2 regions of the Anaeromyxobacter sp. SG66 genome follow, and region 2 is predicted to be linked to the other one. Evidence: riboswitches for the same ligand, from Rfam matches in the RefSeq annotation. Region 2 holds a riboswitch; the other holds the start of a gene.
The links. A riboswitch is a leader RNA that binds a small molecule or an ion and turns the genes downstream of it on or off. The one in region 2 is predicted to bind cobalamin.
Positions count from the first base shown of each region.

Region 1: another riboswitch for cobalamin. It lies ahead of MNZ39_RS00230 (ribonucleoside triphosphate reductase); the one in region 2 lies ahead of MNZ39_RS09635 (TonB-dependent siderophore receptor).

Region 1 covers NZ_JALCZC010000001.1:47,548-58,708, forward strand. Annotated here, with positions in the region: gene MNZ39_RS00200 (serine/threonine-protein kinase) at 1-1,646, opposite strand, end outside; gene MNZ39_RS00205 (hypothetical protein) at 1,848-2,654, shown strand; gene MNZ39_RS00210 (SDR family oxidoreductase) at 2,700-3,551, opposite strand; gene MNZ39_RS00215 (Rrf2 family transcriptional regulator) at 3,627-4,055, opposite strand; gene MNZ39_RS00220 (hypothetical protein) at 4,120-4,263, opposite strand; gene MNZ39_RS00225 (anaerobic ribonucleoside-triphosphate reductase activating protein) at 4,272-4,955, opposite strand; gene MNZ39_RS00230 (ribonucleoside triphosphate reductase) at 4,952-7,060, opposite strand; cobalamin riboswitch at 7,187-7,392, opposite strand; gene MNZ39_RS00235 (amino acid ABC transporter substrate-binding protein) at 7,575-8,363, shown strand; gene MNZ39_RS00240 (amino acid ABC transporter permease) at 8,374-9,009, shown strand; gene MNZ39_RS00245 (amino acid ABC transporter ATP-binding protein) at 9,018-9,776, shown strand; gene MNZ39_RS00250 (NAD(P)-dependent oxidoreductase) at 10,026-10,730, shown strand; gene MNZ39_RS00255 (sensor histidine kinase) at 10,887-11,161, shown strand, end outside.
Region 2 covers NZ_JALCZC010000025.1:9,238-20,398, forward strand. Annotated here, with positions in the region: gene glpK (glycerol kinase GlpK) at 1-849, opposite strand, end outside; gene MNZ39_RS09610 (carboxylesterase) at 852-1,745, opposite strand; gene MNZ39_RS09615 (DUF3467 domain-containing protein) at 1,847-2,158, shown strand; gene MNZ39_RS09620 (ABC transporter substrate-binding protein) at 2,304-3,113, shown strand; gene MNZ39_RS09625 (hypothetical protein) at 3,264-3,524, shown strand; gene MNZ39_RS09630 (helix-hairpin-helix domain-containing protein) at 3,521-3,841, shown strand; cobalamin riboswitch at 3,954-4,132, shown strand; gene MNZ39_RS09635 (TonB-dependent siderophore receptor) at 4,212-6,179, shown strand; gene MNZ39_RS09640 (MXAN_6577-like cysteine-rich protein) at 6,176-7,765, shown strand; gene MNZ39_RS09645 (ABC transporter substrate-binding protein) at 7,753-8,667, shown strand; gene MNZ39_RS09650 (iron ABC transporter permease) at 8,664-9,704, shown strand; gene MNZ39_RS09655 (ABC transporter ATP-binding protein) at 9,701-10,492, shown strand; gene MNZ39_RS09660 (tetratricopeptide repeat protein) at 10,659-11,161, opposite strand, start outside.

The DNA.
Region 1 (11,161 bases), on a different contig from region 2:
GGATCGCGCGCCAGGGCCTGGTCGAACACGGCCACCGCGCTGTCGAGGTTCTCGGCGCGGTCGTACCGCTGCAAATAGCCCCTCCCCTCCAGGTAGAACTCGTAGGCGCCCGGCGCGGGCGGCGGATCCGCGAACGCGCTCCGCCCCGCCTCGGGCCCGAGCTCGATCTCGAGCATCTCGGCCACGCGCTCGACGAGCGCCCGCTGCAGCGCGGCAGCGTCCGCCCTCGGCGCCTCCACGTCGCGCGCGGCGACCACGAGCAGCGTCCTCGCGTCCACGAGGTCCGCGGCCACGACGACCCGATCGCGATCCCAGTGGACGCTCCCCGTGACGGCGAGGGTCGCGCCGAAGGCGGACCGCGCCTCCTTCGCGCTCGCCACCTTCTCCTTCAGCACGTCGCTCGGGGAGACGACGCGCAGCGAGCTGCGGAGCTGCTCGAGCTGGCGCAGCTTGTTCGTGACGAGCTCGACGAGGCCGGCCGAGAACGCCTCGTCCGAGCGGCTCCCCCCCACCTGACGGAACGGCAGCACCGCGACCAGCTTCTCGTCGGGGAGCGCCGGGCGGCGCGCGAAGCCCAGGAGGTGCTCGCGGACGGCGGGCGACGCCGCGACGGCCGCGACGACGGCGACCGCGGCGATCGCCGAGGCGAGGACGAGCGCGCCGGCGCGCCCGGCGAGCCGCCGGCGAACCCGGGCGAGCCGGCGCCGAGGCCGGGGGCGGGGCGCGGGGGCGTCGGCTCGCTCCGGTCGCTCGAGGTCGCGCTGGAGAACGGTGAGCGCCCCGAGCACCTCGCCCAGGTCGCGCGGGCGCTTCACGGGATCCACCTCGAGCATCCGCCCCACGAGCTCGCCGAGCGCGGGCGCGTCCGGCACCTCGAGCGCCGCGACGCGCGCCCTCCCCTCCCCGCGGGCCGGCGAGCCGGCCAGCAGGCGGTGGAGGATCGCACCCAGCGCGAACACGTCGGTCCGCTCGTCCTCCGGGGCGCCCCGGCGCTGCTCGGGCGCCATGTACTCGACCGTCCCTCCGTCCACCTTGCGCTGGCCGAACGCGTGCGCGAGGCCGAGGTCGAGGACCTTCACCTGCCCGTCCTCGCAGAGGAACACGTTCGCCGGCTTGAGGTCGCGGTGGATGACCCCCTGGCCGTGCGCGTGCGCGACCCCCTTCGCGACCTCCGCCGCGATCCGGACCGCTTCACGCAGCGGCAGCTCCCCGGCCTGCAGCCGCTCGGCGAGCGTCTCCCCGCGCAGGAGCTCGAGGATGAGGTACGGCCCGTGCTCGCTCCGGCCGGCGTCGTGGAGCGTCACGATGTTCGGGTGCGACAGCCGCGCGGCGAGCTCCGCCTCGCGAAGGAGCCGCTCCTCGCGGGCGGCCACTCGCGTCTCGAGCCGCACCGCCTTGAACGCGACCGATCGCCCGAGCTCGGTGTCGCGGGCCTCCCACACGATCCCGAACCCGCCCCGGCCGATCTCGCGCACGAGCTCGAAGCGGCCGATCGCCGCGCCGGGCCGCAGCGCGCCCTCCCACGAACCCGGACGCACCGCGGGCGCGCGCGCCAGCTCCTTCAGGAGCGCGGAGAGCGAGCGGGCCACGGGCGGCGCCGCGGCCGCCGCGCCGCGAATCTCGTCGCGCTGCTCCTGCCTTGCCACCTCGGACCCCGCGAGCGGAAGTGATGCTCTCGTGTCGAATTCGCCGCGTGCGGTCGAGGCGCACGTCACGGAGGGGCTCGGGCCGACCCTCTACGGCGAGCCGGCCGACCGCCCGGCCTGCGGGCGCGGCCGCGGAGCCGGCGGCGCGGCACGGTCGGTGCGCGGGGTCCGTCCCTGTCGCCGGTCTGTTACGGTGACCGGATGAAGCTCGTGGCCCTCGTCCGCCCCGCGATGCGCCCCGACGAGGCGGCGCACGCGGTGGCCGACGCCGCGGGGCTGACGCTGGCCGAGGCTCGCATGCGCCTCGCCCCCGAGCCACCCGCGCTCCTCGCCAGACTCGCGCCGGACGAGGCCGACCGGCTCGTCCTCGCGCTGCGCGAGGCCGGGCTCGCGGCCGTGGCGGTCGAGGCCCGTTGCCCGTCCGACCGGGAACGCATCGTGGCTCACTCCTTTGCACTCGACGACCTGGGGCTCACGCTCACGCCGCGGTTCGGGGAGCCGACGACGTTCGCGTGGGCCGACGTGACGGCCCTGTTCCGCGGCCTCCGCGCCTCGCGGTCCGAGGTCGAGCGCCTCGAGAAGTCGAAGCGCTTCTCGGTCGGCAGGGCCGTGCTGACGGGCGGCCTCGGCATGACTCGCACCTCCACGCAGGCGGTGCGCTCGTCGAAGGAGGAGCTCGAGCAGGTGATCCTCGTCTACGCCCGCAGTGGACGCGCGGCGACGCTCTCGGAGACCCAGCTCGACTTCTCCTGCCTCGGGGCCGGGATGCAGCCCTCGAGCACCGGCAACATGCTCGAGCTCTCGCGGAGGCTGCGCGAGAAGGCGAGGAGCGCGTTCTACGACGAGCGGCTCATGCGCCTCGGTCGCCGGCCGCTGCCCTTCGTCGCGGCGGGGGAGTCGGGCTCGGTGACGCCCACGAGGACCACCACCCGCACGGACACGAGCGGCTCGCTCGACACGCTCGCCGAGGTGATGCGGCAGGCCCTCGGCGAGGGCCTGCTGCCGTGACGACGAGGCCGCCGCGGGCCGGTAGCGCGGCCGCGCGACGCGCCCTCAGCGCCCCAGCGCGGCACGCACGGCCGCCGCGAGCGGCGTCGTGGGCCGGCCGATGAGACGCCTCAGCTCGCCGCTCGAATCGTCGAGCTCGCCCTTCGCGACGTGGACGTCCGCGTCCACGTACAGGTCCGCCGCAGCGCCCGGCATCCCGGCGCCGATCAGCACCGCCCGGTACTGGTCGGGCGGCAGGTCCCGGTACGCGATCTGCTTGCCGGTCTGCCGCGACAGCTCGTCGGCGAGCTCGGCCATCGTGAACGGATGATCGCCGGCGAGCTCGTACACGGGCTTCTCGACGTCGCGGGTGAGCACCGCGACCGCGGCGTCGGCGTAGTCGGCACGCGCCGCCGCGGCGATCCGGCCATCCCCCGCGCTGCCCACGAGGGCGCCGTGCTGGAGCGCCGGCGCCAGGTGCTCCGTGTAGTTCTCGAGGTACCAGCCGTTCCGCAGGAACACGTACGGCACGCCGGACCCGCGGATCACCGCCTCGGTGGCCTGGTGCTCGGCGGCGAGCGCGAGGTTCGAGGTCCCTGCGTGCAGCACGCTCGTGTAGGCGAGGAGTCGCACGCGGGCGGCCTTCGCGGCCTCCACGACGGCGGAATGCTGCGGCACGCGCTGCCCGACCTCGCTCGACGAGATGAGCAGGACCTTCTCCGCGCCGGCCAGGGCGGGGCCCAGCGTGTCGGGCTTCGCGTAGTCGGCGCGCCGCACCTCGACGCCGAGCGCGGCGAGGTCCTTCGCCCGATCGGGGTTCCGCGCCGCGACCGCGATGTCGCGGGCCGGTACCTTCGTGAGGAGCCTCTCGACGACGAGGCGGCCGAGGTGGCCCGTGGCTCCGGTGACGACGATCATGTCTCTTCTCTCTCTCGTATTCGTAACTGGTTGAGCTACAGATGCGGCCAAAAAAAGGGGTTCGACCTTCCGGCGTCAGCGCGCGAGCCTCGTCACCTCCTGCAGCAGATCGGCGATCGTCGTCCGCTCGAGATCCCGCTCGAGGGCGAGCCGGGCCTCGCCGTAGCGGCCGGCCAGCGCCGCCTGGATGGTCCTGCCCACGGGGCACCGGGGGTTCGGCGTGCTCGCGTGCAGCGGGAAGAGCGCCTCGCTCTCGACGGCACGGTAGACGTCGCGGAGGGTGATCCCTCTGGCGGGAACGACGAGTTGCCACCCGCCGCCGGGCCCGCCCTGGGAGCGGACGAGCTTCGACTTCCTCAGCATCGCGAGCAGCCGTCGAATGACGACCGGGTTCGTGCCCACGCTGCCGGCGATGTACTCGGACGTGACGGGCTCACCGCTCGCCTCGTGGGCGAGCAGCGTGAGGATGTGGATCGCTACCGTGAGGCGGCTGCTCGGGCTCATCGCAACTCGTAACAGAATAAGTTGCGGTTAGCCTCGATGTCAAGGCGTTCGCGCGCGGGGTCTCCTACCGCTGCGCTGCCGGATCCCCGGCGGGCCGTGGCAGCAAGTCTGCGAACGTGAAGCCGTCGCGCTCGACCACCTCTCCAGCGGCGACCGGGATGGGCTCCTCGCCGAGCTCCCGGCGACGGTGGCTCCTCTCGGCCTCCACGGCGCCCCTCATCTCACGGAGAGCGTCAGCCCGTGCGCCGCGGCCGCGTGCCCCGCCGCCGCGAGCAGTCGCTCGTCCGGGGGCGCGAGCCCGCATCCGTCGTCGAGGTGGCCGCCCGGGCGGAAGCGCTGGACCGCCCAGCGCTGCGCGCCGGCCGCGAACGCCGCCAGGGCGTCGAGCTCGCCGGCGTCGTGGACGGGGGAGGCGAGCGTCGTCCGCACCTCGTGCTCGATCCCCGCCGCCAGCGCGAGCTCGAGGCAGCGGCGAGCCCCGAAGGGCTGCTCGGCCGAGCCGGTCAGCCACTCCGCGGCCTGGGGCAGCGCCTTCAGATCGACGGCCAGGAAGTCGACGAGCCCCGCCGCGAGCAGCGCCGCGACCACCTCCGGCCGCGTGCCGTTCGTGTCGAGCTTCACCGCGAACCCGCGCGCCTTCACCCGCGCCAGGAACGGCGCCAGGCCCGCGTGCAGCGTGGGCTCGCCACCGGTCACGACGAGCCCGTCGAGCCGCCCGCGCCGCGCCTCGAGGAGCGCGAGCACCTCGCCCTCCGGCACGGGTCGCGCCGCCGTGGCCGCGAGCAGCGACGGGTTGTGGCAGTAGCGGCAGGCGAGGTTGCAGCCCTGCGTGAAGACGACGGCGGCGAGCCTCCCGGGCCAATCGACGAAGGAGCAGGGCCGCAGGGCCGCGATGATCAAGCGGGCACCTCGGCGGCGTCGCCCGGGCGGAGCGACAGGCGCCGCTCGAACTCGGCCTGCTTGCCCGCGTTCCACTGCTGCAGGGGGCGGAGGTACCCGACGATCCGCGAGTAGACCTCGGCGGCGGCGCCGCACCGCGGGCAGGTCGGGTGCTCACCGGCGAGGTACCCGTGCTCGCCGCACACGGAGAACGTCGGCGTGACGGTGAAGTACGGGAGCCGGTAGCGCTCGCACACGGTTCGCACGAACCTCTTCACGGTCGAGGGGTCGTCGATGGCCTCGCCGACGAAGACGTGCTGGACGGTCCCGCCGGTGTACCGCGCCTGGAACTCGTCCTGGTGATCGAGCACCGCGAAGACGTCGTCGCTCGCGTCCACCGGGAGCTGGGAGGAGTTCGTGTAGTACGGTGCGGCGCCCCGGACGGCCGCGTCCTCGTTCGCGCAGCGGATGCCCGGGTGGCGCGCCTTGTCGAGCCTGGCGAGCCGGTAGCTCGTCGCCTCGGCCGGCGTCGCCTCCAGGTTGAACCGGCTGCCCGTCTCCGCCTGGTACTGCTCGAGCCGAGCGCGCATGTGGTCGAGCACCCGGAGCCCGAAGGCGCGACCGGGCCCGCTCGCGAGCGTCGTGTCGAGCAGGTTGTCGGCGGCCTCCGCGAGCCCGACGAGGCCGATGGTGGAGAAGTGGTTGCGCCAGTACGAGCCGCTCCGGGCGCGGATGTGGCGCAGGTAGTGGCGGACGTACGGATAGAGGCCCTGCTCGGTGTAGCGCTCCAGGATCTTCCGCTTGAGGACCAGGCTGTCGCGGGCGAGGTCCATGACCCGGTCCAGGCGAGCCATGAAGTCGGCCTCGTCGCGCGCGAGGTGGCCGAGGCGCGGCAGGTTCACGGTGACGACGCCGATGGACCCCGTGAGCGGGCTCGCGCCGAAGAGGCCGCCGCCGCGCCGCTCGAGCTCGCGCGTGTCGAGGCGGAGGCGGCAGCACATGCTGCGGGCGTCCTCCGGCGAGAGCTCCGAGTTCACGAAGTTCGCGAAGTACGGGAGGCCGTACCGGGCGGTGACCTCCCAGAGGCGATCGAGCCGGGGGTCCTCGTAGTCGAAGCCGGGCGTGACGTTGTAGGTGGGGATCGGGAACGTGAAGACGCGCCCCTTCGCGTCGCCGCCGGCCATGACGTCGAGGAAGGCGCGGTTGAACAGGTCCATCTCCGCCTGGAACTCGCCGTACGTGGCCGCCTGCCGCTCGCCCCCGAGGACGATCGCCTCGTCGCGGAGCAGCGCGGGGCACTCGAGGTCGAGGGTGACGTTCGTGAACGGCGTCTGGAACCCGACGCGCGTCGGCACGTTGAGGTTGAAGACGAACTCCTGGAGCGCCTGGCGCACCTCCTCGTAGCCGAGCCCGTCGTGCCGGATGAACGGCGCGAGGTACGTGTCGAGGCTCGAGAACGCCTGCGCGCCCGCCGCCTCGCCCTGGAGCGTGTAGAAGAAGTTCGCGATCTGGCCGAGGGCGGTGCGGAAGTGGCGCGCCGGCGCGCTCTCGGCCTTCCCGGGCGCCCCTCGGAACCCCTCGGTGAGGAGGTCGGCGAGATCCCAGCCGACGCAGTAGACGGCGAGGAGGTTCAGGTCGTGGAGGTGGAGGTCGCCCGAGCGATGGGCGTCCCGCACCTCGGGCGGATAGAGCCGCTCGAGCCAGTAGGTGGAGCTCACGTGGCTCGCGACGTAGTTGTTGAGGCCTTGCAGGCTGAACGCCATGTTGGCGTTCTCGGCCACCTGCCAGTCGGAGCGCTCCAGGTAGGCGTCGACGAGCGCCACGCTGGCCGTGTCGGAGATCTCGCGCAGCGCGCGGTGCTGCTCGCGGTAGACGGCGTACGCCCGCGCCGTGCGCCGGTACGGGCTCGCGAGAAGCACCTCCTCGACGACGTCCTGGATCCGCTCCACCGACGGCCGGCCCTCGATCGTAGCGATCGCGATGGCGAGGACGCGCTGGCAGAGCCGCCTCGCCTCGGGCGCGTCGACCTCGCCGGTGACGGCCCCCGCCTTGGCGATGGCTCGCTGGATGCGCTCGGCGTCGAACGGGACCACCCGTCCGTCGCGCTTCTCGATGGTCTCGAACACGGGCCCTCCTCGTGGCGGCCTCGGGGCACGGAGGAGGACCCGAGCACACGACGGCCCGTACGAGGGCAGTGCGCCGAGGACCCTCCGCCCTCCCACGAGGCGTGTCGGTCGTGCCGCCGCCCGAGCATCCGGGCGACGGTCGCTGGCAGGTCTTCGGGCTCGCGAGCGCTCCGGGGCTTCCCGGACCCTACTGTCCGCCGCTTCCCAGCCGAACCGGCCAGTGCGTGTGGCGGAGGTCGTTCTCGCTTACCGCTGCGGGGCAGCCCCGGAATCTCACCGGGTTCCCTATTCGCTCGGAGCGAACCCCGAGCACCAGCGCGAGACCCAACCTATGGTGGTTCACGGTCACGGTCAACGGGATATGTTGTGCACGGCCGTTCATGCGCCGGGCCCCTCGCGAGGCGTCGATCCAGGAGATCGAGGCCCCTTGCCGACGCCCGCCTCGCGTGCGAAGTTCCGCTGCCCCCGAACAGGGCGCCCGCCGACGCCCCAGGCCCACGCGAAGGAACCGCCGATGAAGAAGACCCTGCTCGCCGCGCTCGCCCTCGTGGCGCTCCACGCCACCGCCCTCGCCGCCGACACCTCGCTCGAGACGGTGAAGAAGAAGGGCACGCTCGTCCTCGGCCTCGACGACTCGTTCCCGCCGATGGGCTTCCGGAACGACGACAACCAGATCGTCGGCTACGACATCGACCTGGCGAAGGAGGTCGCGCGGCGGCTCGGCGTGAAGCTCGTCCCGCAGGCCATCGACTGGAACGCCAAGGAGCAGGAGCTCAACACCGGCAAGATCGACTGCATCTGGAACGGCTTCACGATCACCGACGAGCGCAAGAAGGCGATGAGCTTCACGAAGCCGTACCTGCGCAACGCCCAGGTGGTGGTGGTGAAGAAGGCCTCCGGCTACTCCACCCTCGCGAGCCTCAAGGGGAAGAAGGTCGGCCTCCAGGCCGGCTCCTCGGCCGCCGACGCCCTCGAGGGCGCCAAGGCCTTCCGCGCGTCGCTCGAGGAGGTGGTGGAGTTCAAGGACAACCTCACCGCCCTGATGGACCTCGAGGCCCGCGGCGTGGACGCGGTGGTGATGGACCTCATCGTCGCCGACGACAACATCAAGCGCTCGGGCAAGGCCTACGCCGTCCTGAAGGAGACGCTCGCCCCCGAGGTGTTCGGGGTGGGCTTCCGCAAGAACGATCTCGCCCTCCGGGACGCGGTGCAGGGCGCGCTGGAGAGCATGGCCAAGGACGGCACGCTCGCCAAGGTGACCACGAAGTGGTTCGGCTCGGACATCTCGGTCGTCGGGAAGTGAGCACCCGCGCATGGTGAAGCTGCTGGGGGCGATGCTCCAGGGATCGCTCGTCTCCCTGGAGATCTTCTTCCTGACGCTGGTCTTCGCGCTCCCCCTCGCCCTGCCGGTCGCGCTCGGCCGCATGTCGGCGAGCCGGCTCCTGCGCGTCCCGGTCAACCTCTACATCCTCGTGATGCGCGGCACGCCGCTCATCCTGCAGATCCTCTTCGTCTACTTCGCCCCCTACTATCTGTTCGAGGCCTCGTACGATCGGTTCACCGCCGTGATCGTGGCCTTCACCATCAACTACGCCGCCTACTTCGCCGAGATCTACCGCGGTGGCATCCAGTCGATCGCGAAGGGCCAGTACGAGGCCGCCAAGGTGCTCGGCTTCACGCGCGCCGACACCTTCTTCCGGATCGTCCTGCCCCAGGTGGTGAAGCGAATCCTGCCGGCCTCCGCCAACGAGGTCATCACGCTCGTGAAGGACACCGCCCTCGCCCAGACCATCGGCGTGGCCGAGCTCTTCCGGGTGGCGCAGAACGCCTCCGCGCGTCAGTTCTCCACCACGCCCATCTTCGTGGCGGGGGTGTTCTACTTCGTCATGAACTGGGCGGTCTCCGAGCTCTTCCTCCGCGCCGAGCGGAAGCTCGAGTACTACAGCTGAGCCGGGCCATGGACGTCGTCACCGTCGACCACCTCTCCAAGTCCTTCGGCGACCTCCGGGTCCTCACCGACATCTCCTTCTCGGTGCACCAGGGCGAGGTGCTCGCCATCATCGGGCCGTCGGGCTCGGGCAAGTCCACGCTGCTCCGCGCCGTCACCCACCTCGAGACCGCCAGCAGCGGCAGCATCTCCATCTGCGGCACCCGGATCCTCGACCGCGGCGTCTACGCCGACAAGGCCACGCTGCGCAGCGCGCTCCTCAAGCTCGGCCTCGTGTTCCAGGACTTCAACCTGTTCCCCCACTTCTCCGTGCTTCGCAACATCACCGAGGCGCAGGTGCGCGTGCTGGGGCGCGGGAAGGCCGAGGCGCGGGAGGTGGCGCTCGCGCTGCTCGAGAAGATGGGCCTCACCGGCAAGGCCGGTGCCTATCCCTGCGAGCTCTCGGGCGGTCAGAAGCAGCGCGTCTCCATCGCGCGCGCCCTCGCCCTCGATCCGCAGGTGCTCTTTTTCGACGAGCCGACGAGCGCCCTCGACCCCGAGCTGACGGGCGAGATCCTCAAGGTCATGCGTGCCCTGGCCGCCGAGAAGATGACGATGGTGGTCGTCACTCACGAGATGGGCTTCGCCCGCGAGGTGGCCGATCGCGCCATGCTGATGGACGGCGGGGTCATCGTGGAGGAAGGCCCGGCCCGGGAGCTCATCGACAACCCCAGGAACGAGCGGACCCGGGCCTTCCTGAGGCGCTTCTCCCAGAACGGCCCCACGTAGGTCGGCGGCTCGTCACGGCTCCACGCCGAGCCGCGAGGTCGGCGCTCACGTCCTGAGCGATCTGCTCAGGCCGCGGCCGCGCCGCGCCTCCGCGAGGATTCGCCGCGAGGGCAATCGCGAGCGTTCGGGGGGGCTTTTCGGAGCCCCGAGAGCGCCGCGACGTGGCCTGCGCCGTGCAGTTCCGCCCCGGTCTCGGGAGCGCCGCCCGACCCACGGGACGACCGCATCGCCGAGCGGAAGGACGCGAGCTTGAGCGCTTCAGCCTTGGAGCGAGAGGACCTGGGGGGGAAGAAGAAGAGGCTGTTCGTCCTCGGCGCGACGGGTGGCACCGGTCGCGCGATCGTCGAGCAGGCTCGCTGGCGCGGCCACCTCGTGACCGCCTTCGTGCGTTCGCCGGAGAAGCTCGAGCCCCTCCTCCGCGACGGCCTGAGCGTGGTCCAGGGCGACCCGCGCGACCGCGACGCGCTACGCGCGGTGATGTCCGGTCACGACGCCGTGCTGTCGGCGCTCGGGCCTGCGGGGCTGGGGCCGACCACCCTCGTGAGCGACTGCGCGCGGAGCACGGTCGCCGCGATGGAGGCGACCGGCGTGCGAAGGCTCCTCATCGTCGGCGTGGCCGTGCTCTTCGAGGCGGACGGACTCCTGAGCGCGATCGCGCGCCGGACGTTCCTGCGCAACGTGGCGAGGGACTCCGCCGAGATGGAGCACATCGTGAGCGAGAGCGGCCTGGACTGGACCATCGCTCGACCGCCGCGGCTGACGAACGGCGGGCTCACGCGGGCCTACGGCGTGGGGGACGGCCGGATGCCTCCCGGCGCCCGCCTCACGTTGAGCCGCGCCGACCTGGCGAACTTCCTGCTCGACGAGCTCGAGCACCCCGCGCACGTACGCCGGATGGTGGGGCTGGCGTCGGTGAAGGCAGCCGAGAGGGAGGGCGCCGGCGAGCTGTTCTAGCCCCCGCGCTCGCCGCGCCCGGTCGCAGGCGCCGCGAACCCGCCGACTCGGAGCTCGGCCGGCGGGCTTTCGCGCAGGACGGCGCGGGGGCCATAATGCCCGCTCGCCGCGCCCCTCCCGACCTCGAGGAGGAACGCGCGCCGACGGGAGACCGGAATGAAGCTCGCGCTGCAGCTCATCGAGGCGCTCTCGGTCTTCCTCGTCATCTTCTACCTGTACTGCCGGTCCCCCGCGTTCCGGCCGCTCAAGCCCGACTGGCCCCGCCCCCGCGGCAAGATCCGCCTGTACCTCGTCTTCAGCGGCATCGCGATCCTCGGGAACTACCTCGGCGTTCCGGTCGTCGGCGGGCAGGCCATCGTGAACGCGCGGGCGGTCGGCTCGACGCTCGCCGGCCTGCTGGGCGGCCCCGCCCTCGGGATGCTCGTGGGGGC
Region 2 (11,161 bases):
GCGCGACGACAGGAGGGGCTCCTTCCCGATGTTCTGGAGCAGGAACGCGCCCGTGCCGTAGGTGCACTTCGCCTCGCCGGGCTGGAAGCACGCCTGGCCGAACAGCGCCGCCTGCTGGTCGCCCGCCATGCCCGCGACCGGGATCCCGTCCGGCAGGACCTTCACGTTCCGCGTGACACCGTACACGTGCGAGGAGGGGACGATCTCGGGCAGGACGTTGCGCGGCACGCCGAACAGGTCCAGGAGCTCGCGGTCCCACGCGCGCGTGCGCAGGTCCATGAGCAGCGTGCGGCTCGCGTTCGACACGTCCGTCACGTGGGTGGCGCCGTTCGTGAGGCGCCAGACGAGGTAGCTGTCGATCGTCCCGAACGCCGCCGCGCCCGAGTCCGCCCGCTCGCGCAGGCCGCGGACGTTGTCGAGGAGCCAGCGCATCTTGGTCGCGGAGAAGTAGGGATCGATGACGAGCCCGGTCTTCTCGCGCACCCGCGGCTCGTGCCCCTCCGCCTTGAGCAAGGCGCACACGTCGGTGGTGCGCCGGTCCTGCCAGACGATGGCGTGGTGCAGCGCGCGCCCCGAGATCCGATCCCAGGCCGCGGTCGTCTCGCGCTGGTTCGTGATCCCGATCGCGGCGATGTCCCGACCGGTGAGGCCCGCCTCGCGCAGCGCGCGCTGGACCGTCGCGATCGTCGAGCCCCAGATGTCGTCGAGATCGTGCTCCACCCAGCCCGGCTTCGGGAAGATCTGCCGGAACTCCTGGTTCACCCGCGCGCGGAGCCCGAGCCGCTTGTCGAGGACGAGGACGGTCGTCCCGGTCGTCCCCTGGTCGATCGCCATCACGTAGGAAGCCATGCTCACCTCGCGCGCGGGCTCCACCCCGGCCCGCGTCGCCTCGTGCCGCCGCTCCGCTCCCGCGCCCGGGCGCCGTCGTCGCCGCGCGTCCTCCGCCCCGGCTCCGGCGTGGCGCGCGCCCCCGGCACGGGGAGGCTCGTCAGGAAGCGCGCGGTCACGTCGGCGCAGAGATCGCGCTCCACGTCGATCCCGACGAGGTGCCAGCTGTCCTCGAGGACCACGAGCTCGGCCGGCCCGCTCCCGATGCGCCGCGCGATCCGCCGGGCCCCGCCGACGGTGACGGTGTGATCGCGCGCCCCGGCGACGACCAGCGCGGGCGCGGCGATGCCCGGTAGCTGGCGGTCCACGTGCGCGGCGAGCGCGGCGAGCTCCGCGACCGCACCGAGCGGCACGCCGCCGAGGGTCGGGGCGCGGTTGCGCTCGCGCATTTCGGGATCGCGGACGTCCGAGCCCGCCTCCTTGGGGACGACGATGCGCGAGACAGGCCCGAGCCGCGCCAGCAAGGCGCCGAGGCGGCCGTGGAGCTGGAGCTCGAGCGCGGGGGCGAGGAGGACGAGGCCGTCGACGCGCTCAGGGTGATCGTGGGCGAGCGCGCAGGCGACGAGCGCGCCCATCGAGCAGCCGACCACGAACGTGCGCCGCGCGCCCTCGAGCCGGCCGAGCTCCCGGCGCGCCTTCGCGATCCACTCCGACCACGGCACGCCGAGCAGGTCCCGGGGGTCGCCGCCGTGCCCCGCCATGACCGGCGCGAGGCAGCGCATGCCGGTGTCGGCGAGGCGGCGCGCCACGACGTGCATCTCGAAGGTGGAGCCCGTGAGCCCGTGCAGGAGCAGGACGGCGTCCGGGCCGCCGCGCAGCTCGAACTCCCTCCCGTGCTCGATGCCCGTGCGTGCCAACCGAACGATCGCTTACCCCTGGACGGGCTACGTTTCAATGCTCCCGGTGCGACGGCCCCGTCCAGGCAGCGCTCCCGGCGCCGGCATGCTAACACCGCGGCATGTCCGACAAGCCCGGCGTCCCGCCGCACGCGATCCAGCTCCAGCTCGAGATCGACCCCGTCACGGCGAACGGAGTGTTCGTCAACATGGCGATGGTGAACCACACCGAGACCGAGTTCACCCTCGACCTCATCTACATCCAGCCGCAGGCGCCGAAGGCGACCGTCCGCTCGCGGATCATCACGACGCCCAAGCACATGAAGCGGCTCATGCTCGCGATCCAGGACAACGTCGCGAAGTACGAGGCGCGCTTCGGCGAGCTGGACCTCGGCGACACGCCTCACTTCCCCCACGGAGGCGCGGTGGCGTGACGCCGGCGAGCCACGCCGTCTCCCGCCCCCTCCCGCTCGGGGTTCGTGCGTCGCCGCCCCTGCTCGTCGCGTCCCATCACGGCTCCGCCGGACGCGGCGACGCCCCGGCGCTCGCCTCGCTCGGCGGTCCTCCACGGAGCGTTTCATGAAGATCTCCTCCCCGCTCCTCGGCACCACGTTCGAGCTGCCGGAGCGCCCCGGGCGCATCGTCTCCCTGGTCTCGTCCGCCACCGAGACGCTCTTCGCGCTCGGCGCGGGCGACGCGGTGGTGGGCGTCACGCCCTACTGCGCGCGCTACGTGCCCGGCCTCGGCGCGCCCGTGGTCGCCGACTACGTCTCCGGCGACCCCGAGGCGATCCGCGCCGTCCGCCCCGAGCTCGTCGTGGCGACCGACGGCGTGCAGCTCCCGCTGGCGCGCCGGCTCGCGGCGGCGGGGCTCCCGGTGGCGCTCCTGCCCGTGCCGCAGAGCCGGTTCGGCATCCTCGAGAACACCGTCGCGCTCGGGGCGCTCACCGGGCGGCTCGCCGAGGCGCGCGCGCTCTGCGACCGGCTCGAGCGCGCGTGCGCCGAGCTCGTCGCCTCCGCTCCCTCCCCGCGGCCACGCGCGTACGCGGAGCTGTGGTTCGGCCGCCACCTGCGGCGTCCCGGGGGGCGCGCATTCGTGCACGACCTGCTCTGGCTCGCGGGGCTCGAGCCCGTGCACGGCGATCGGCCGGACGCGTACGCCCCGCCGGAGCTCGACGAGGTGCCGGGCCTCGCGCCGGCCTGGGTGATCGTGTTCTCCGAGCCCGAGCACCCGATCGACGCGGAGGCGCTCGTGCGCGAGCGCGGCTGGGATCGTGCCTTCGCGCCACGCGTGCTCGCGTCCACCACCGAGCGCGGGCGGAACCTCATCCACGACGGCCCGTCGTTCGTCGAGACGGCGGCGTGGCTGCGCGACGCGACCGCCGCGTGAGCGCGCGGCCGCCGCGCGGCCGCCGCGGCCGGGCCTGAACCCCCGTTCCGTGGACGGTCCAAAGGATCCCGCGGGGTTGGGACCGGCACAGGCGCTGCTCTCCTGCCGCTCGCGCGCACGACCGCGCGCTCGAACGGAACGGAGAGAGAGATGAGCGACACGAACGACAAGGGCGGCGCCCGCAAGCTCGCGGTCTACGCCATCCCCGACAGCGCGAACGGCGAGCGGACCTGGTGGCCGAAGATCGGCGTCGCGTTCACGAACAGGGACGGCAGCATCGCGATCCTGCTCGACGCCTTGCCCCTCGGGACGAACAAGCTCCAGGTGCGCGAGCTGCGCGAGGACGGGCGGCCCGCGGGGAACGGAGCGCCGCGCCGCGCGGGGCTCGAGACCGTCGAGGTGCGGCCGTGAGGCGGGCCCTCCTCGCCGCGGTCGCCGCCGCGGTGCTGCTCCTCGCGGGCCCCGCGCTCGCCGCGAAGAGAGCGCTCGGCCCGGGCGAGCGGATCGACCTCAACCGCGCGAGCGTCGCCGAGCTCATGCGCCTGCCGGGCGTCGGAGAGAAGCGCGCCCAGGCGATCGTCGCTCAGCGGGCCCGCCAGCCGTTCCGCCGGCCGGAGGACGTGCTCGTCGTGAAGGGGATCGGCCCCGCGTGGCTCGCGAAGGTGAAGGCGAACGTCGCCGTGGGCTCCGCTCCGTCCGGCACCGCTGCGGTGACCGCACGGAAGTGAAGGCACCCGGATTCGCTCGGGGACCCGGCCGGCGCATGCACTCTCCGGCCGGGTGCCCCGGCGACGCCCCGCGGGGTCCTGCTTGACACCCGGCGCGGGCGGGCGCTACTCGTGGCTTCGATTCAGCGGCACGGAGGAACAGGGAAGCCGGTCGAAGTCCGGCGCGGTCCCGCCACTGTAGCCGGGTGAAGGTGCCTCGGAAGTCGCCACTGCCGCAGCCCAATCGCGGTGGGAAGGTGGAGGTACCGAGCGGAGCGTCCCTCCGCGACCCGGGAGCCAGGAGACCTCCCTCCGAGCCTGTCGCGCATGGTGCGCGGCCTCGCCGTTCGCGGCGAGCAAAGATGCATCGGGTCCGGAGGAGACCCGACACTTGGGCTCGACTTCCCGCTCATCGGGGCGCGCGTGCGCCCTCATCGCCGCGCTGGCGCTCGGGCTCGCGCTGCGTGCGCGCGCCGACGGCACCGTCCCCGACGCGCCGCCGTCCGAGAGCGAGCCGCCGGTGCGGCTCCCCGAGGTCGAGGTCCGGGTGCCACGCGCCGAGGTCGAGAAGGATCCGACCGCGTCCGCGACGGTGGTGTCCGCGAGCCGCTTCGAGGGCGAGGCGAAGGACGTGGCGCAGCTCCTCGCCACCGCCCCGGGCGTCTCGGTCACCCGCTACGGCACGCTCGGCCAGCTCGCCACCGTCTCGGTGCGGGGCGTCGCCGCGGACGGCGTGAAGGTGCTGCTCGACGGGCTCCCGCTCGGCACGGCTGGCGGCGGGGTGGATCTCTCGACCATCCCGCGCCAGTGGATCTCGCGCATCGAGGTGGTGCGCGGCGCGGCGGGCGCGCAGTTCGGCGCGGGCGCGCTCGGCGGCGCGGTGAACGTCGTGATGCGCCAGGGCGAGAAGGGCGAGCTCTCCGCCGAGGCGACCACCGGCGCCTTCGGCACCTACGCGATCTCCGCCGACACCGTCGCGGAGGTCGGGCCGTTCTCGCTCTTCGCGGCGGCCACCGGCGAGGACACCCAGGGCGACTTCACCTACGCATTCGACGACCGGCCGTCGCTGCCGGGGAGCCCCCTCGAGGAGCGGACCCGCCGGAACAACGGCGCGCGGCGCGCCGGCGCCCTCGCCAAGTTCGGCGGGGTCGCGAGCGGCTTCCGGGTCGACGGCCTCGCGCAGCTCACGGCCGGGCGGCGCGAGCTCCCCGGCTCGCCCTACCAGCCGACCCCCGCGGACTGGGAGGAGGACGGGCGGGTGCTCGCGATGCTGCGCGTCGCGCGCGCGGTTCACCCTCGCCTCACGCTCGCCGCTCGTGCGTTCGGCCGCCGCGACCTCCTCGACACGCGGCTCGCCGCGATGGGGTCGGACCCCACGCGGCAGCGCGGCGGCGCCGGCGGGCTCGAGCTCGAGGCGGGGCTCACGCACGGTCCGGGCGTCCTCACCGCCGCCGCCTCCGCGGAGGTGGAGGGCTACTCGAGCGACGCGCTCGGCGGGACGCGGAGCCGGCCCGGCTTCGCTGGCGCGCTCGCGGAGGACCTGCTCCTCGCCGGTGGCCGGCTGCGCGTCGGTCCGTCGGTGCGGGCGGAGCGGACCGGCGGATACTCGGGCGTCTCCGCCAAGCTCGGCGCGGCGTTCGAGCTCGCCCGCGGCCTCGCGGTCCGGGCGAGCGGCGGACGGACCTACCGCGTCCCGAGCTTCGCGGAGCTCTACCTCGAGCAGGGACTCCTCGCCCCGAACCGCGACCTGCGGCCGGAGACGGGCGCCGGCGCGGACGCGGGGCTCGTCTACGACGGCGCGCTCGGGCTCCTCTCCGTCGGCGGCCACGCGACCGTCTACGACGACATCATCACGTACGAACCGGCGAGCGTCGGCCGGTTCCGCCCGTTCAACACCGGCCGCGCGTTCGTCGCGGGCGTGGAGGCCGAGGCGGCGACCTCGCCCTGGCGGCGCGCGCTCGGGCTCGCCCTCTCCGGCGCGTACACCTTCCTCCCCACCGAGGTGCTGCGCGGCAGCGCCGACGTGCTCGGGAACGCGCTGCCCCGCCGGCCGCGCCACCGGGTCTACGCGCGGGCCGCGATCTCGCCCGGCCGCCTCGGCGCCCACCTGCAGGTGGAGCACGTGCGCGACCAGTACCTCGACATCCGGAACCAGGCCCGGCTCCCGGACCAGACGATCCTCGGCGCCGGCGCCTCCGTGCGGATCCTTCGCCAGCCGCTCGTGGCCCTCCACCTCGAGGTCGAGAACCTCGGCGACGACCGAACCCTCCTCGACGGCTACGGCAACCCCCTCCCCGGCCGGACGTGGATGGTCACGCTCCGCGCCGGGACCTCATCTCGCAGTGAAAGGACCCCATGACCCTCCGTTCCCCCCTCGCGGTCGCGCTCGCCCTCGCGTTCGCCCTCGGCTGCAAGAAGGACCTCGTCTGCCCCTCGGGCGAGGTCGACTGCGGCGGCCGCTGCGTGTCGCTCCTCACCGATGCCTCGAACTGCGGCTCCTGCGGAGCGACCTGCGGCGCGCTCGAGGCGTGCGGCGCCGGGAGCTGCGGCTGCGCGCCGGGCATCGCCCTCTGCGGCGGGGCCTGCACCGATCTCGCCCGCGACGCACAGCACTGCGGCGCGTGCGAGACGGCCTGCGGCGCGGCCGACTTCTGCACGACGCAGGGGGACGCCACCGCCTGCACCGCGGCGTGTCCCGGCGGGTTCACGGCGTGCGGCCGGTCGTGCGTGGAGCTCGCGACGGATCGGCAGAACTGCGGCGCCTGCGGCAAGGCCTGCGGCGCGGGGGAGGCGTGCCGCGACGGCGCCTGCCGCGCCGAGGTGTTCGTCGCCTGCTACGCGACGGGGGACGTGCGGCCGGTGACGATCGATCTCGCCCCCGCCGGCGCCCCGCGCCTGTCGCGCGGCGGTCCCACGGCGCTCGCGATGGGCGCGGACGTGCTCTACACCGCGAACGGCTTCCCCGCCGGGGTGGGCGTCGTGCCCATCGACGCGAGCCTGCCGACGAGCCTCACCGTGCTCCCCGGAAACGACCTGCAGTACGTCACGACCTACGCCGGCGCGGTGCTCGCCGCGAACTCCGGCGTCGGCACGCTCGTGGTCCTCGACGCGGCGGGCGGGGTGCTCGACGAGATCGTGCTGCCCGGCGACGCACCGAACCCGCACGGGCTCGCCGTCGCCGGGACGACCGCGTACGTCGCGCTGTACGGCAACGGGCCCACGGGCGACCAGACCGCGCCGGTCGGCCAGCAGATCGCGAAGGTCGATCTCTCCGGGCTCGCCGAGTGCGCGAAGCCGGACGCGCCCGCCTGCGGCGCGGGCGGCGCCTGCGCGGCCGGGCGCGAGTGCCGCGACGGCCGCTGCCGGGCGCGCTGCGGCGAGGTCACGGGCACGATCGACGTCCTCGCGGTCCCGGGCAGCGCCGACGCCCCCGGCTATCCCTTCCCGAACCAGGTGGCGACGGTCGGCGCCCGCGTGTTCGTGTCGCTCCCCAACTTGAAGTTCGCGGACTTCGGCGGCGGCTTCGCCGGCTACTTCGCCCCCGCGGGCAACGGACGGCTGCTCGTCGTCGACACCGCCGCGAGCGACGCGACGTCCATCGTGGACCTCGGGCCCGGCTGCAAGAACCCGGGCGACGTGGCGGTGCTGGGCTCGACGGTGTGGATCGCGTGCGGGTCGTTCTCCTTCCCGACCGAGGCCCCCGGCGCGATCGTGCCGGTGGACGTCTCGGGCGCGCCGAAGGTCGGCGCGGCGGTCGACGCGAGCGCGATCGTCCCGGGGAACGTGACGTTCTGCGGCGGGCGCGGCCTCGTGACCGACCAGAGCTCCGGAAAGGTGCTGCCCTTCGACCCTGCGTCGCGCGCCACCGGCGCCGCGACCGAGGTCTGCCCGGTGAATCCCGACACGCACTTCGCCTGGGTGTCCGACATCGCATGCAGCGAGTGATCCGCACCGCCGCCCTGGCCCTCGCCGTCGCCGCGCTCGCCCTGTCGCGCGCGGCGGCGGACGATCCCCTGCGCCCGAGCGGCAAGGGCGCCGCGGAGGGCGGCGCGATCTGGGTGGGGCCGCGCCCGAAGGCGCCGCCCCGCCGGATCGTCGTGCTCGCGCCGAGCCTCACCGACGTCGTCGTCGCCCTCGGCCACGCGGACCGGCTCGTGGGCGTGACGCGGCTCGACGACTCTCCCGAGGTGAAGGACCTCCCGCGCGTGGGCGGGTTCCTCGACCCGAGCCCGGAGGCGGTGCTCGCGCTCTCGCCCGATCTCCTGCTGTGGGTGACGGACGGCGGCGCCCTCGGCGCGGTGCGGCGCATCGCCGAGCTGTCGGCCGCGTCGCGCCACCCGTTCCCGGTCCTCGCCATCCCGATCGTGAGCGTCGCCGACGTGCTCGCGACGCCGCGCCTCGTGGGCGAGGCGCTCGGAGACCCCGCGGGCGGCGAGCGGCTCTCGCGCTCCCTGCGCGCGGCGGTGGACGACGTGCGGCGCCGGGGGCGGGAGGTGAAGCGCAAGCGCGTCCTCTTCGTCGTCGGGCGGGAGCCGCTCGTGGTGGCGGGTCCGGGGAGCTTCCCCGACGAGCTCCTCGCGCTCGCCGGGGCGGAGAACGTCGTCCGCGGCGAGCGCCCCTGGCCGGTCTACCCGCTCGAGAAGGCGGTCGTGGACGATCCGGAGCTCGTCGTGGACGGCGCGGCGCGCGAGCCGCCGGAGGGGATCGCGCGGCTCGCCGCGATCCCCGCGGTCCGCCGCGGCCGGGTCTTCCGGATCCCGAACGACGATCTCCTCCGGCCGGGGCCGCGCATGGTCCGCGGCCTCGACGCGCTCTTCCGCGGGATCCACCCCGAGGCGAGCCGGTGACCGTGTCCCCCGCGGCCCGGCTCGCGCTCGCCCTCGCCGCGGGCGCCGTGGCCGTCGCCCTCGCGATCGCCCTCTCCTGCGCGCTCGGCGCCCAGCCGATCTCCATCTCCGCCGCGCTCGCGGGGCGCGATCCCGACGCGGCGATCCTCCTCGGTCTGCGGCTCCCGCGCGCGGTGCTCGCCGCGCTCGTCGGCTGCGCCCTCGCCGCCGCGGGGACCGCGCTCCAGGCGCTCCTGCGGAACCCCCTCGCCGAGCCGTTCGTGCTGGGCGTCTCCGGCGGCGCCGCCCTCGGCGGCTCGATCGTGCTCGTCGCGGCGGCGGGGCTCGCGCGCGTCGCCGGGAGCGCGGGCGAGGCGCTCGCAGCGGCGCCGCCGGTCGCGGCCGGCGCCGTGCTCGGAGCGCTCGCCTCGACCGCGCTCGTGTTCGGGCTCGGCCGCGTCGCGGGGCGGCTCGTGCCGGAGGCGGCGCTCCTCGTCGGCATCGTCTTCAACGCCTTCGTCGCGGGCGTCATCACGCTCATCAAGCTGCTCGTCCCGCCCGAGCAGGCGAGCCGGCTCATGTACTGGCTCGTCGGCGCGGTCGGCTACGAGACCTCCGGCACGATCGCCGTCGGGGCCGTCCTCATCGCCCTGTCCGTGGGGGCGCTCGTCGCGCTCTCGGCGCGCCTCAACGTCCTCACGCTCGGCGACGAGGAGGCGGCCTCGCTCGGGGTCGACGTCAGGCGCGCCCGCGCGGCCGTGTTCTTCGCGGCGAGCGCCGCGACCGGCGCGGCGGTCGCGCTCGCCGGCATGGTCGGGTTCGTCGGCCTCATCGTCCCGCACCTCGTGCGCCGCGTGGTCGGGCCCGACCACCGCCTGCTCGGCCCCCCCGCGGCGCTCTTCGGCGCGGCCGGGCGCGGCCGCGCCGACGCGCTCGCGCGGCTCGCCTTCCTCCCGCTCGGCACCGAGCCGCCGGTCGGCGCGGTCACCGCGTTCCTCGGCGGGCCGTTCTTCCTCTGGCTCCTCCGCCGCACCGAGCGGCCGTCGGAGGCGGCGTGAGCGCGCCCGCGCCGGGCCCCATCGTCGAGGTGCGCGGCGCCTCGTTCGCCTACGGCGCGCGGAACGCGCTCGAGGACGTCTCCTTCACCGCGCGCGCGGGCGAGTTCGTCGGGCTGCTCGGCCCGAACGGCGCGGGCAAGTCCACCCTGGTCCGGCTCGTCGCCGGGCTCGCCGCGCCCTCGTCCGGCTCGGTGCGCCTCGGGGGGCTCGATCCCCACGCCGCGCCGCGCCGGGAGGTCGCCCGGGTCTGCGCGCTCGTCCCGCAGGAGCCGCGCGTCGGCTGGCCGTTCACGGTGCGCGAGGCGGTGATGATGGGGCGCACGCCGCACCAGGGCCTGCTCGCCGTGGCGACCCGCCTCGATCACGGGGCGGTGCGCGGCGCCCTCGAGGCCTGCGACCTCCTCCACCTCGCCGGACGCCGGCTCGACGCGCTCTCGGGCGGCGAGCGGCGCCGCGTGTTCTTCGCGCGCGCGCTCGCGCAGGAGCCGCGCGTGCTGCTCCTCGACGAGCCGACCGCCTTCCTCGACCTCGCCCACCAGGTCGCCGTGATGCGGATGGCCCAGCTCGCGGCCCGCGGCGGACTCTGCGTCGTCGCCGTGCTGCACGACCTGAACCTCGCCGGCGCCGCCTGCGATCGGCTCGTCGTGCTCTCCGGCGGCCGGGTCGTCGCGGAGGGCCGGCCCGCGGACGTCCTCACGGACGCGCGGGTGAGCGCGGTGTGGGGAGTGCCGGTGTGGCGCGGCGAGAACGGGGCGACGGGGAAGCCGATCGTGCTGCCGAACGTGTGAGGATGGCCGGCGCCCGGAAGGTGCACGGAACAGTCACCGTGGGAGTGCCCGGCCCATCGCGCGAGGAGAGGCGACGCCCCTCCCGGCAGCGGAGGAGTCGAGCGTCCCTTCGAGCGGTGAGTGAAACTGACAGCGAGCGTATCGGCACGGGACGCCGGCGGCGCAGTCACCTCGCGGCGCCGAGCTCTTTCAGGCGTTTCTCGGCGATCTCTTGCTGCCTCGGCGAGATCGGCATGCCGAGGAAGCGCCGGTAGCGCGCGACCGCCTCCGCCTTGCGCCCACTGTCGCGGTAGACGTCGCCGAGGTTGAGCTGGATGGCCGGGCGCTCCGGAAACTGCTGCTCGCACTCGAGGAGGACCCTCTCCGCGGACGCGTGATCCCCGATCGCCCAGTATGCGAACCCGAGGTTGTTGCAGATCTCGCCCTCGTCCAGGAGACGCCGGCCATCCTGCAACGCGGACCTCCACGACGCGATCGCCTCGGAGCGGCGCCCCGCCTTCCACATCGCGAGCGCTCCCGCGTCGAGCTCGCCGAGGTCCTCGCGCTCGCGGTCGAAGGCGGCGCTCGCGGTGTCGACCACCGGGCCGAGCGGACGGACGTCGAAGAGCTTGCGCCGAGCATCCCAGCGAACGAGCGTGGAGCAGTTCAGGTGCGCCCCTCCGGGCACGT